Regions from separate parts of the Streptomyces sp. NPDC001410 genome, predicted to be linked through region 2. Evidence: riboswitches for the same ligand, from Rfam matches in the RefSeq annotation. Region 2 holds a riboswitch; each other region holds the start of a gene.
The links. A riboswitch is a leader RNA that binds a small molecule or an ion and turns the genes downstream of it on or off. The one in region 2 is predicted to bind cyclic di-AMP.

Region 1 (3,267 bases), on a different contig from region 2:
GGCTGCGGCTGGGGGCGGGGTGAAGGTGGCGGCGCCGGCGGTCTCGGGTGCGGTGAAGGACCCGGTGTCGGTGATGGCGGGCGCGGCGAAAGCCCCGGTGTCGGTCGGGAGGGGTACGGCGAAGGATCCGGTGTCGACGGTGAGCGGTGCGGCGTAGGCGCCGGTGCCGGTCGGAAGGGGTGCGGCGAAAGCCCCGGTGTCGCTGGGAAGAGGCGCGGCGAAGGAGCCTGTGTCGGTTGGAAGAGGCGCGGCGAAAGCCTCAGCATCGGTCGGAAGCGGTACGGCGAAGGACCCGGTGTCGACGGTGAGCGGCGCGGCGAAGGCGCCGGTGCCAGTCGTCGCAAGGGGCGCAGCGAAGGACCCGGTGTCGGTCGGAAGGGGCGCAGCGAAGGACCCGGTGTCGGTCGGAAGGGGCGCAGCGAAGGACCCGGTGTCGGTCGGAAGGGGCGCTGCGAAGGACCCCGTGTCGGCCGGAAGGCCCGCAGGCAGCGGCGCGGTGAAGGAGCCCGTGTCGGTCAGAGGGGTTGTCGCGGCCGGACGGCTGAAGGGCTCGGTGCCGGCGGGAAGCGCGGTCGCGCCGAGCACGGTGGCCGTCTCCTGCGCCGGGAACACACCGGGTGCCGCCCACTGCGGTGCCCGCCACTGGTCCTCGGTCGGCTGTGGTGCCTGACCCGCCGCGGTGCCCAGGGCGTCCGGCGTGGGAGTGGGCTGGGCGGCCGCGGTGCGCAGGGCGATGCCGCGGGACAACACGTCCCGGGCCGCGGCGAGTTTGCGCCGGTTCTCCGCCTTGGACACGGCTGGGGCAGGACGTCGGGACCCGGTGGCGGGGGCGGGAAGTGCCCGGGACTCCTGCTGCGGGGTCGACGGGGCGGCGGGGAGAGCGGGGAGAGACAGGGCGGCAGGCTGCACCGAGGTGCGGCCCGCCGGTTCCAGCATGGCTCGGCTCGGCAGCTCGGCAGCGGCTCGGCCGGGGAGTTCCAGAGCGGTGCGGTCGGCCGCTACCTCCATGACCCGGCTCGTCAGTTCGGGAAGGGCGCGGCTCGTCAGTTCGGGCACGGGCCGCGCGGTCAGCTCTGCGGCGCCCCCACTCGGCAGCTCCGGCAGCGCACGGGCACCCGTCCGCCCCGAAGGTCCGGCGGGCAACTCCGGCAGACCCCGTCCCGGTGTCCCCCCGTCACCACCGGGGCGATCGCGGTCGGCTCGGTCCGAGGAGCGAGCCGGGGCGGCCTGCCGGTCGGGCATCCGGTCCGCCGGCAGGACCGCGGGTACGGACGGGCCGAGCTTGGCCCGCGCCCCTTCGAACCACTGCTTGGCCACCTCGTCGAGGGCCGGATCCGAGCGCCGGGCCGGCCGCTTGGCCAGCGGAACACCACGGTTCCGTGTCGCCCCCGCCATGGCCCGTGTCGCGTTGAAGTTCCCCGTCTCGTCCTCGGCCCGGTCGTAGAGGGAGTTGATCCGCTGCCGAACCTCGTCGCGGCTGTCCGTCGCCATGAAGGGACGCACTCCTTCCGTGCTCCGCCTACCGAGTCAGCTGTCGGGTTCGGGCGGTCGGTTCCGGAAGGCGTGCCCTACGGCCGCCGCCCGCAAGGGCGTTGGCCGATTCACCCCGAAGTCGGTCGGGTCCCCGGCTCCGGCTGCACTCCACGGTGCACCGGATTCGGCGGAGGCCACGCGGCCCGGCGTGGTTCGCCGGGGGAGCCGTGCGGCCTGGTCGTCAACCTAGCCAATTTGTGTGGCCCGTGTGAAGGTTGAAGTGCGCAATGTCCGATACAGATATGTGATGTTCGTCTTGCCATTCGAGATGAGTCACTCTCCGGGTGGCGCGGTGCCTATGAGATTCTGGTGAATCCTCGGGACGCCTGAACACTCGGGCGCTCGGATCCGTATGGGGCGGGGGATTTCCATGCCGAGCCGCTCGACAGACTCAGAGGTACTTCCGTGGGACGCAACACGCGCAGACGCCCGACCCGTGCACGACGCGCGACCTTCGCAGCGGTCGCCCTGATGCTGGGCGGAGGCGGGCTCGTCGCGGCCAATGTCTACGCCTCGGCCAGCGAGGGCACGTGGGGCGGGGGCGGCGGCACCGACGCGACCGGGCAGGTCCGCTCCGCGGGCATGGCCACGATCGACTGCCCGGACGTCGGCAGCCGGCTGACGACGGTGCCGGACGGCGCCCGTGAGGCCGTCGACGGCGAACTCGCCCAGCTGGACCAGCAGATCGCGGCCGCGTACCAGCAACTCCAGGCGTCGGCCGAGTCCGTCCGCCAGGACCCCACGGCCGCGGACGAGCCCATCATGAACCCGCTGAAGGAGAAGCGGGCGGCCACGATCGAGCGGATCGCCGTCGCCATCGACCAGGTGGGTGACCGGCCGGAAGGACTGGAATCCCTGGCCGCCTGCACCCTGCGCCCCGCCCAGGCCGGCAACGCCGGCCAGGTCGGCGCCGCCCCGAGCGACGGAGCCCAACAGGGCACCGGCCAGGGTCAGAACGGCGCCGGCCAGGGCGGCAACGGACCCGTCGCCTCCGACTACGCGGACATCACCTCCGTACAGCCGAACGTGCCGAACCCGCCCCAGCAGGACGACGCCTCGCGCGGCACGTTCACCTCCGAGTGCGGTGTCAACGCCAACGGGCTGTTCAACTCCGACAACGTGATCGTCGCGCCCGGTGTCTCCAACGGCGCCCACCACTTCCACGACTACATCGGCAACCAGTCCAACAACGCCTTCGCCAGCGACGAGGACCTGGCCGACGCCGAGACCAGCTGTGTGGACCAGGGCGACAAATCCACGTACTACTGGCCGGTGCTGCGGCTGCAGAACGGCAAGCAGGAACGGGACGCCGGCGCCCCGGGCGGCGGCACCGAGGGCAACGCGGGCCAGATCGTCACGGCCAAGCAGGTGACGCTGACCTTCGTGGGCAGCCCGCGCGGCAAGGTCACCGAGATGCCGCGGCTGCTGCGCATCATCACCGGCGACGCCAAGGCCTTCGTCAACGGCCCCGCCAACGCCAACGCCTCGTGGAGCTGCACCGGTTTCGAGGACAGGCAGCTGAAGGACAAGTACCCGCTGTGCCCGTCCGGCAGCGACGTGGTGCGCACCTTCCGCTTCCAGAGCTGCTGGGACGGCCGCAACATCGACAGCGCCAACCACCGCACCCACGTGGCCTTCGCCGGCCCTGACGGCTCCTGCCCCGAGGGCTTCCGGGCGATCCCGCAGCTGGTCCAGCGCATCGTCTACGGCGTTGCCGCGCCGAGCCTGAACGAC
Region 2 (3,267 bases):
TCGAGGATGAGGTCGAGGGCCTCGCGGTTGGAGCCGAGGTTCGGGGCGAAGCCGCCCTCGTCGCCGAGGCCGGTGGACAGGCCCTTGCCCTTCAGGACCTTCTTGAGGGTGTGGTAGACCTCGGTGCCCCAGCGCAGGGCCTCGGAGAAGGACTCCGCGCCGATCGGGGCGATCATGAACTCCTGGATGTCCACGTTGGAGTCGGCGTGCGAGCCGCCGTTCAGGATGTTCATCATCGGCACCGGCAGCAGGTGCGCGTTCGGGCCGCCCAGGTAGCGGAAGAGCGGGAGGTCGCTGGCCTCGGAGGCGGCGTGGGCGACGGCGAGGGAGACGCCGAGGATGGCGTTGGCGCCGAGGGAGCCCTTGTTGTCGGTGGCGTCCAGGTCGAACATGGCCTGGTCGATCAGGCGCTGCTCGGTGGCGTCGTAGCCGACCAGCTCCGGGCCGATCTGCTCGATGACGGCGAGGACGGCCTTCTCGACACCCTTGCCCTGGTAGCGGTTCGGGTCACCGTCGCGCAGCTCGATGGCCTCGAAGGCGCCGGTGGAGGCGCCGGACGGGACGGCGGCACGACCCGTGCTGCCGTCGTCGAGGCCGACCTCGACCTCGACCGTGGGGTTGCCTCGGGAGTCCAGGATTTCCCGGGCTACGACGACGTCGATGGACGGCACGAGCATCTCCTTCGTGGATGTGACGCTGGTTGTGCGGGGCTTGTGTGCCTTGCGCCTAGAGCCTAACCGTCCTGGGGGCGTCGGCCACCGACCGACCGACCCGTGGACGGAGAGGGACAGGGAGACCGTACCTATTGTTCACGCTCGGAACAAAGAGGCTTGTGGATGAGGCCCGGCCGAAGAGTGGGGAAACAGGCGGGGAGACAGAGGGGAAACGGGGCGGGGAGCGAGGCGGGGACACAGGGTGGGGGCACAAACAACCCCGCCCCGGCGCGTACGGGGGAACACGCGCCGGGACGGGGAGCCCGTGGGGACGGGGGGAAGACCCTCACGAGGCCTTCAGAGTGGGGGCAGGCCTTGTGAGAGCGCTGTGGTTCCGGTGGGAGCCAGGTGTCACTTCAGGTGCAGCTGCTGGCCCGGGTAGATGAGGTCGGCGTCCTCGACGATGCCCTTGTTCAGCTCGAACAGCTTCTGCCAGCCGCCCTTGACCTTGTGCTTCTCGGCGATCGTGCCGAGGGTGTCGCCCTTGACCACCTTGTACTCGCCGTCGCCCTTCTTGACCTTCTTGCCGGTCGGGGTGGTGACGGTCTGGCGCTCGGCGGACCGGGAGGCGGCCTGCTGCTCGGTGGCGCGGGTGGTGGTCGTGGTGGTCTTCGAGGCGCTGCTGCTCGACGGGGCCGCCGCGGTGCCGCTGTACGGGGTGCTCGACAGGCCCGTGCCGCAGACCGGCCAGGCGCCCTTGCCCTGGGAGGCGAGGACCTTCTCGGCGACGGTGATCTGCTGCTGCTTGGTGGCCAGGTCGGCGCGGGCGGCGTAGGCGGTACCGCCGTAGGCGGCCCAGGTGGAGGCGGAGAACTGCAGGCCGCCGTAGTAGCCGTTGCCGGTGTTGATCGACCAGTTGCCGCCGGACTCGCACTGGGCGACCTTGTCCCACTCGGAGGCGGTGGCGGCGGAGGCGTTGCCGGCCGCCATCAGCGGGGCGGCGATGGCGGCGCCGGTGACACCGGCGAGCGCGATGACACGGGTGGCCTTGAACGGACGACGGTGCGTGCCCTTGCCGGAGAACAGCATGGATCGATCCCCTCACCGACGCCTGCGAGGTGAGCTGTCGGGTTCGGGCCGGTTGAGTTGCCCGGCCGCGGCCCTTACGGGACGCGGCTTCACCCCAAGCCGGTACCGACATCAACTGCCGGTCCCGGCACTTACCTTGGGTCCCCCGCTCCTGCCTACGGCGCATGACGCGACGACTGTTCCCGGGCGGCCGCTGGCAGGACTCGGCGTTGCGGATGCCGGGGCTCGTGGTGACGAGCGGCCTTGACCGTAGACAGGCGATGGGCGGAATTTCAAAGACGATCAGGGCTTCTGAGACTCATCCCACACTTTCACCAAAAGGGACATTAGGGAGCGAAGCGGGGCGTCAACTCCCGCTACTTATCGCCCTCTTCGGCACCGACTTTCAGGGTCTGACCGGCACTGATGTGGTTCGGGTCGGCGCCGATGGCCTTCTTGTTCCCGGCATAGAGCGCGTGCCATCCGCCGTCGAGGTCAAGGGAGTCGGCGATGGAGCAGAGGGTGTCACCCTCGCGGACGGTGTAGGTGCCCGCGTCGCGGCCGGCATGGCGACCCGACGGGGTGTCGTTCTGACCGTTTGTCGCGCTTTCGTCCGCACTTGCACCACGGTGACGTCCGCCACTGCCGAGGGCGCCGGTGTCGACCAGGCTCGAAGAGCCGCTGGTCTGCCACGAATTGTCCGAGCCCTCCGTTGCGGGATCCGTGGTGACGGACTCGTCCCCCTGAACGTCTCCGGAGTCGGGCGATGCGGATTTGTCGGACTTGGGAGTGTCTGTGCTCTTGCCGGAGCCCTTGGAGTCGGCGTCCTGGTCAGCGCTCGGGGACGGCCTGCCCTTCGCATCCGAGGAGGAGTCGGATGAGGGTGACGAGGAGGATGAATCCGACAGGTCGGAAGAGTCGGAATTCTCGTCGGAATCGGAACTGCCGTCCGACTTGGACGAGTCCGAGGACTTGGAGGAGTTCCCGGAGTGCGCCGAGCCCGAGTCGGAGTCCGAGCCCGAGTCCGAGACGCCCGTGTCGACGTCCACGGAGTCGGACTTCGAGGTCATGCCGGAGAGCAGGGCGCAGGTGGCCCAGGGGGTGGTGCCCTGGTCGTCGAGGATCCTCTCGGCGACGGCGATCTGCTGCGAACGGCTGGCCTGGTCGGCGGTGGAGGCGTACTTCGTGCCGCCGTACTTGTCCCAGTCGTCCTGGGATATCTGCAGGCCGCCGTAGTAACCGTTGCCGGTGTCGGCGCTCCAGGAGCCGCCGCTCTCGCACTCGGCCACCTTGTCCCATGTGGTGCCGTCGGCCGCGTTGGCGCTCGCCGCGCCGAGCAGCGGGATGGCGATGGCGGAGCCGGTCACGCCGGCCGCGACGAGGAGGGCCGGAGCCTGACGGGGGCGACGGTGACGACCGTTCCCGGAGAGCATGCGGAAGCCTTTCGTGCGACAGCGGGGCCGGCGTGGCCGATGGAACTCGGGGGCCACGCTGATGAGTGAACGTATCGGCAGACGATCACTTGTCACAAGTTAATGCCGCGCAG
Region 3 (3,267 bases), on a different contig from region 2:
TGCCCGAACCGGACGACCGCATCGCCGGCTTCGACATCGCGGCCCGGTACGAGGCGGCGCAGGAGGACGCCTTCATCGGCGGCGACCTGTACGCGGTGCAGAACAGCCCGCACGGCGTACGGCTGGTCGTCGGGGACGTACGCGGCAAGGGCATGGGCGCGGTCGCCGCCGTCGCCGTGGTCATCGGGGCGTTCCGGGAGGCCGCCGAGCAGGAGACCACGCTGGAGGCGGTGGCCGCGCGGCTGGAGCGGGCGCTGGCCCGCGAGGGCACCCGGCGGGACGGGACCGACGCCTTCGAGGGCTTCACCACCGCCGTCCTCGCCGAACTCCCGCACGGCGGCAGCGGCGACGGTGTGGTCCGGATCGTCAACCGCGGCCACCCGCCACCGCTGCTCCTGCACGACGACGGCACCCTGCGCACCCTGGCCGCGCACGAACCCGCGCTGCCGCTCGGCATGGCCGACCTCGGCCGGTGGCCCGACCGCGCGACCGAGTCCGGCTTCCCGAGCGGCGCCACCCTGCTGCTCTACACCGACGGCCTGTCCGAGGCCCGCGACGCCCACGGCCGCTTCTACGACCCCCTGCGCCGGCTCGCCGGACGCCGCTTCCCCGACCCCCGCGCGCTGCTCGGCCGCCTCGCCGCGGAGGTGCGCCGGCACTCCGGAGGCGGGATGACGGACGACATGGCGCTGCTGGCCGTACGGCGGCCCTGACGCCCCGCCAGTGTCACCCAAGGTGATCGGACGGAAGCCCTCCGCATAACATCTGAGACACCATCAAAATTGCCGAGACTCCTGAATGCTGGTCAACTCGCCCGTTTTCCACCGGTCCTGACGCCTACGTCCGCCCCGAAAAACGTTAATGATCAAGCAGAACGGCTTGGAATCTGACGTCCGGGTCTATTAACGTTCGATAACGCAGCGCGGTCGTCCCAGCCGTCACAAGAGGCGGCTCCGTGCGCACGCGCCGAATCCCGCAAGGGAACCGGGGAACCACCACCTTGGGGTGAATCACGCGGATGCCGCCGTGGAAGCACGGCAGGTATACGCGCGTAGGAGACCTTCCTGCTCCGAACCCGTCAGCTAACCCGGTAGGCGAAGGAAGGAAAGGAGTGCGCCTTCGTGGCGTCCAACCGGCCTGCTCCAGAAGCCCCGTTCATGCCGAGCGAGACCGAGACCTTCGGTTACTTCGGCGCTCAGCACACCGACGAGGGCCCCTGGGAGGAGTGGAACCCCACCGAGGAGTCCATCCGGCCGGTACGCGGTCGGCACCGCGTGGGCAAGCAGCGCGGCGGCGGACTCGCCCGCAGCTCCACGGTCCTCGGCGTCGGTGTCATCGCCGCCGTCGGCGCGGGCGGCATGGCCAGCGCCCACACCGGCAAGCCGCCGGTCTCCATCTCCATGCCGGACCTGGACTCCGTCAGCTCCCTGTTCGACGACGGCTCCTCCTCCGACGCGCCCAAGGCCACCACGGCCTCGCTGACCAACGTCGGCACGACCGACGCCGAAAGCGACCAGAGCGACGCGGGCGAGGCCCTGCGCAACCGGATCATGGCCCAGGCCGAGCAGCAGCAGAGCAAGGCCGACAGCAAGGCCACCGCGATAGCGGCGGCCACCGCCGAGAAGCAGGCCGCCGACGCGGCCGCCAAGGCGCAGAAGGAAGCCGCAGCCAAGGCCGCCGAGGCCAAGAAGGCGGCGGAGGCCGCGGCCGAGAAGAAGGCCGAGGAAGAGCGCCTGGCCGCGCTGGCCAAGCAGTACAAGCTGCCGGTCGTCTCGTACACGATCACCGGCACCTTCGGCCAGCCGGGATCGATGTGGTCCTCCGGCTACCACACCGGCCTCGACTTCGCCGCCCCCACGGGCACGCTCATCAAGGCGATCCACAGCGGCACCATCACCGAGGCGGGCTGGGCCGGTGCCTACGGCTACCGCACGGTCCTCACCCTGGACGACGGCACCGAGCTGTGGTTCTGCCACCAGTCCTCGATCAGCGTCTCCGTCGGCCAGAAGGTCAGCACCGGCGACGTCATCGGCCGCGTCGGCGCCACCGGCAACGTCACCGGCCCGCACCTCCACCTGGAGGTCCACCCGGGCGGCCAGGCCACCGGCATCGACCCGATGGCATGGCTGCGCGACAAGGGCCTCGCCCCCTGACACGTCCTTCTCTTGCGGGAACTCGGCACCGGCGGCGGAATGCGATCATCCACCGCCGGTGTTGTCGTAGAGCATGACTTCCCTGCGCACACTCGGCTCCTCCGACCTCCAGGTCTTCCCGCTCGCCCTCGGCGGCAACGTCTTCGGCTGGACCGCCGACGAGGAGACCTCCTTCGCCGTCCTCGACGCCTACACGGCCGCCGGCGGCAACTTCGTCGACACCGCCGACTCCTACTCGGCGTGGATCGAGGGCCACAAGGGCGGGGAGTCCGAGACGATCATCGGCAGGTGGGTCAGGGCCCGCGGCAACCGCTCCGACGTCGTCATCGCCACCAAGGTCAGCCAGCACCCCGAGTACCAGGGCCTGACCGCGGCCAACATCAAGGCGGCCGCCGACGCCTCCCTGCGCCGCCTGGACACCGACTACATCGACCTCTACTACACGCACTTCGACAAGCCCGAAGTCCCGGTCGAGGAGATCATCGGCGCGCTCGACGAGCTGGTGAAGGCGGGCAAGGTCCGGCACATCGCCGCCTCGAACATCTCGGCGGAGCGCCTCCAGGCCTCCCTGGACTTCTCCGACCGCGAGGGCCTGGCCCGGTACGTCGCCCTCCAGCCCCACTACAACCTGGTCTCCCGCGACACCTACGAGGGCCCGTTGCAGGACCTCGCCGCCCGTGAGGGCCTCGCGGCGGTCCCGTACTTCGCCCTTGCCTCCGGTTTCCTCACCGGGAAGTACCGGCCCGGTACGACGGTCGAGAGCGCCCGCGCCGGTTCGGCCGCGAGGCACCTGGAGTCCGAGCGCGGCCAGAAGGTCCTCGCGGCCCTGGACGAGATCGCCGGCGCCCACGAGGCCCCCGTCGCCACGGTCGCCCTCGCCTGGCTGGCCGCCCAGCCGACGGTGACGGCCCCGATCGCGTCGGCGCGGACGGTGGAGCAGTTGCCGGCGCTGCTGGGGGTGGGGGAGCTGCGGCTCACGGACGGGGAAGTGAAGCAGCTGACGGAAGCATCCGCCTGACCCTTATCTCCGCCGCAACGGTGCTCAGCCACGACGGCGCATTCCGGTGGTGCCGAACTCTCCGCAACCGATACGGCTAAGACCGGTACGGGTTGT

Region 1: linked by a shared signal. The riboswitch ahead of ACFY3C_RS07110 (NlpC/P60 family protein) and the one ahead of ACFY3C_RS35295 (transglycosylase family protein) in region 2 are both predicted to bind cyclic di-AMP.
Region 3: linked by a shared signal. The riboswitch ahead of ACFY3C_RS25900 (M23 family metallopeptidase) and the one ahead of ACFY3C_RS35295 (transglycosylase family protein) in region 2 are both predicted to bind cyclic di-AMP.

The regions. Positions count from the first base shown of each region.
Region 1 is NZ_JBIAWE010000003.1:110,473-113,739, forward strand. Features, by position in the region: gene ACFY3C_RS07110 (NlpC/P60 family protein) at 1-1,491, opposite strand, end outside; cyclic di-AMP (ydaO/yuaA leader) riboswitch at 1,502-1,673, opposite strand; gene ACFY3C_RS07115 (DUF1996 domain-containing protein) at 2,005-3,267, shown strand, end outside.
Region 2 is NZ_JBIAWE010000019.1:181,173-184,439, reverse strand. Features, by position in the region: gene eno (phosphopyruvate hydratase) at 1-677, opposite strand, end outside; gene ACFY3C_RS35295 (transglycosylase family protein) at 1,065-1,742, opposite strand; cyclic di-AMP (ydaO/yuaA leader) riboswitch at 1,747-1,915, opposite strand; gene ACFY3C_RS35290 (transglycosylase family protein) at 2,099-3,154, opposite strand.
Region 3 is NZ_JBIAWE010000012.1:20,325-23,591, reverse strand. Features, by position in the region: gene ACFY3C_RS25905 (PP2C family protein-serine/threonine phosphatase) at 1-713, shown strand, start outside; cyclic di-AMP (ydaO/yuaA leader) riboswitch at 955-1,114, shown strand; gene ACFY3C_RS25900 (M23 family metallopeptidase) at 1,122-2,153, shown strand; gene ACFY3C_RS25895 (aldo/keto reductase) at 2,227-3,171, shown strand; gene ACFY3C_RS25890 (PrsW family intramembrane metalloprotease) at 3,248-3,267, opposite strand, start outside.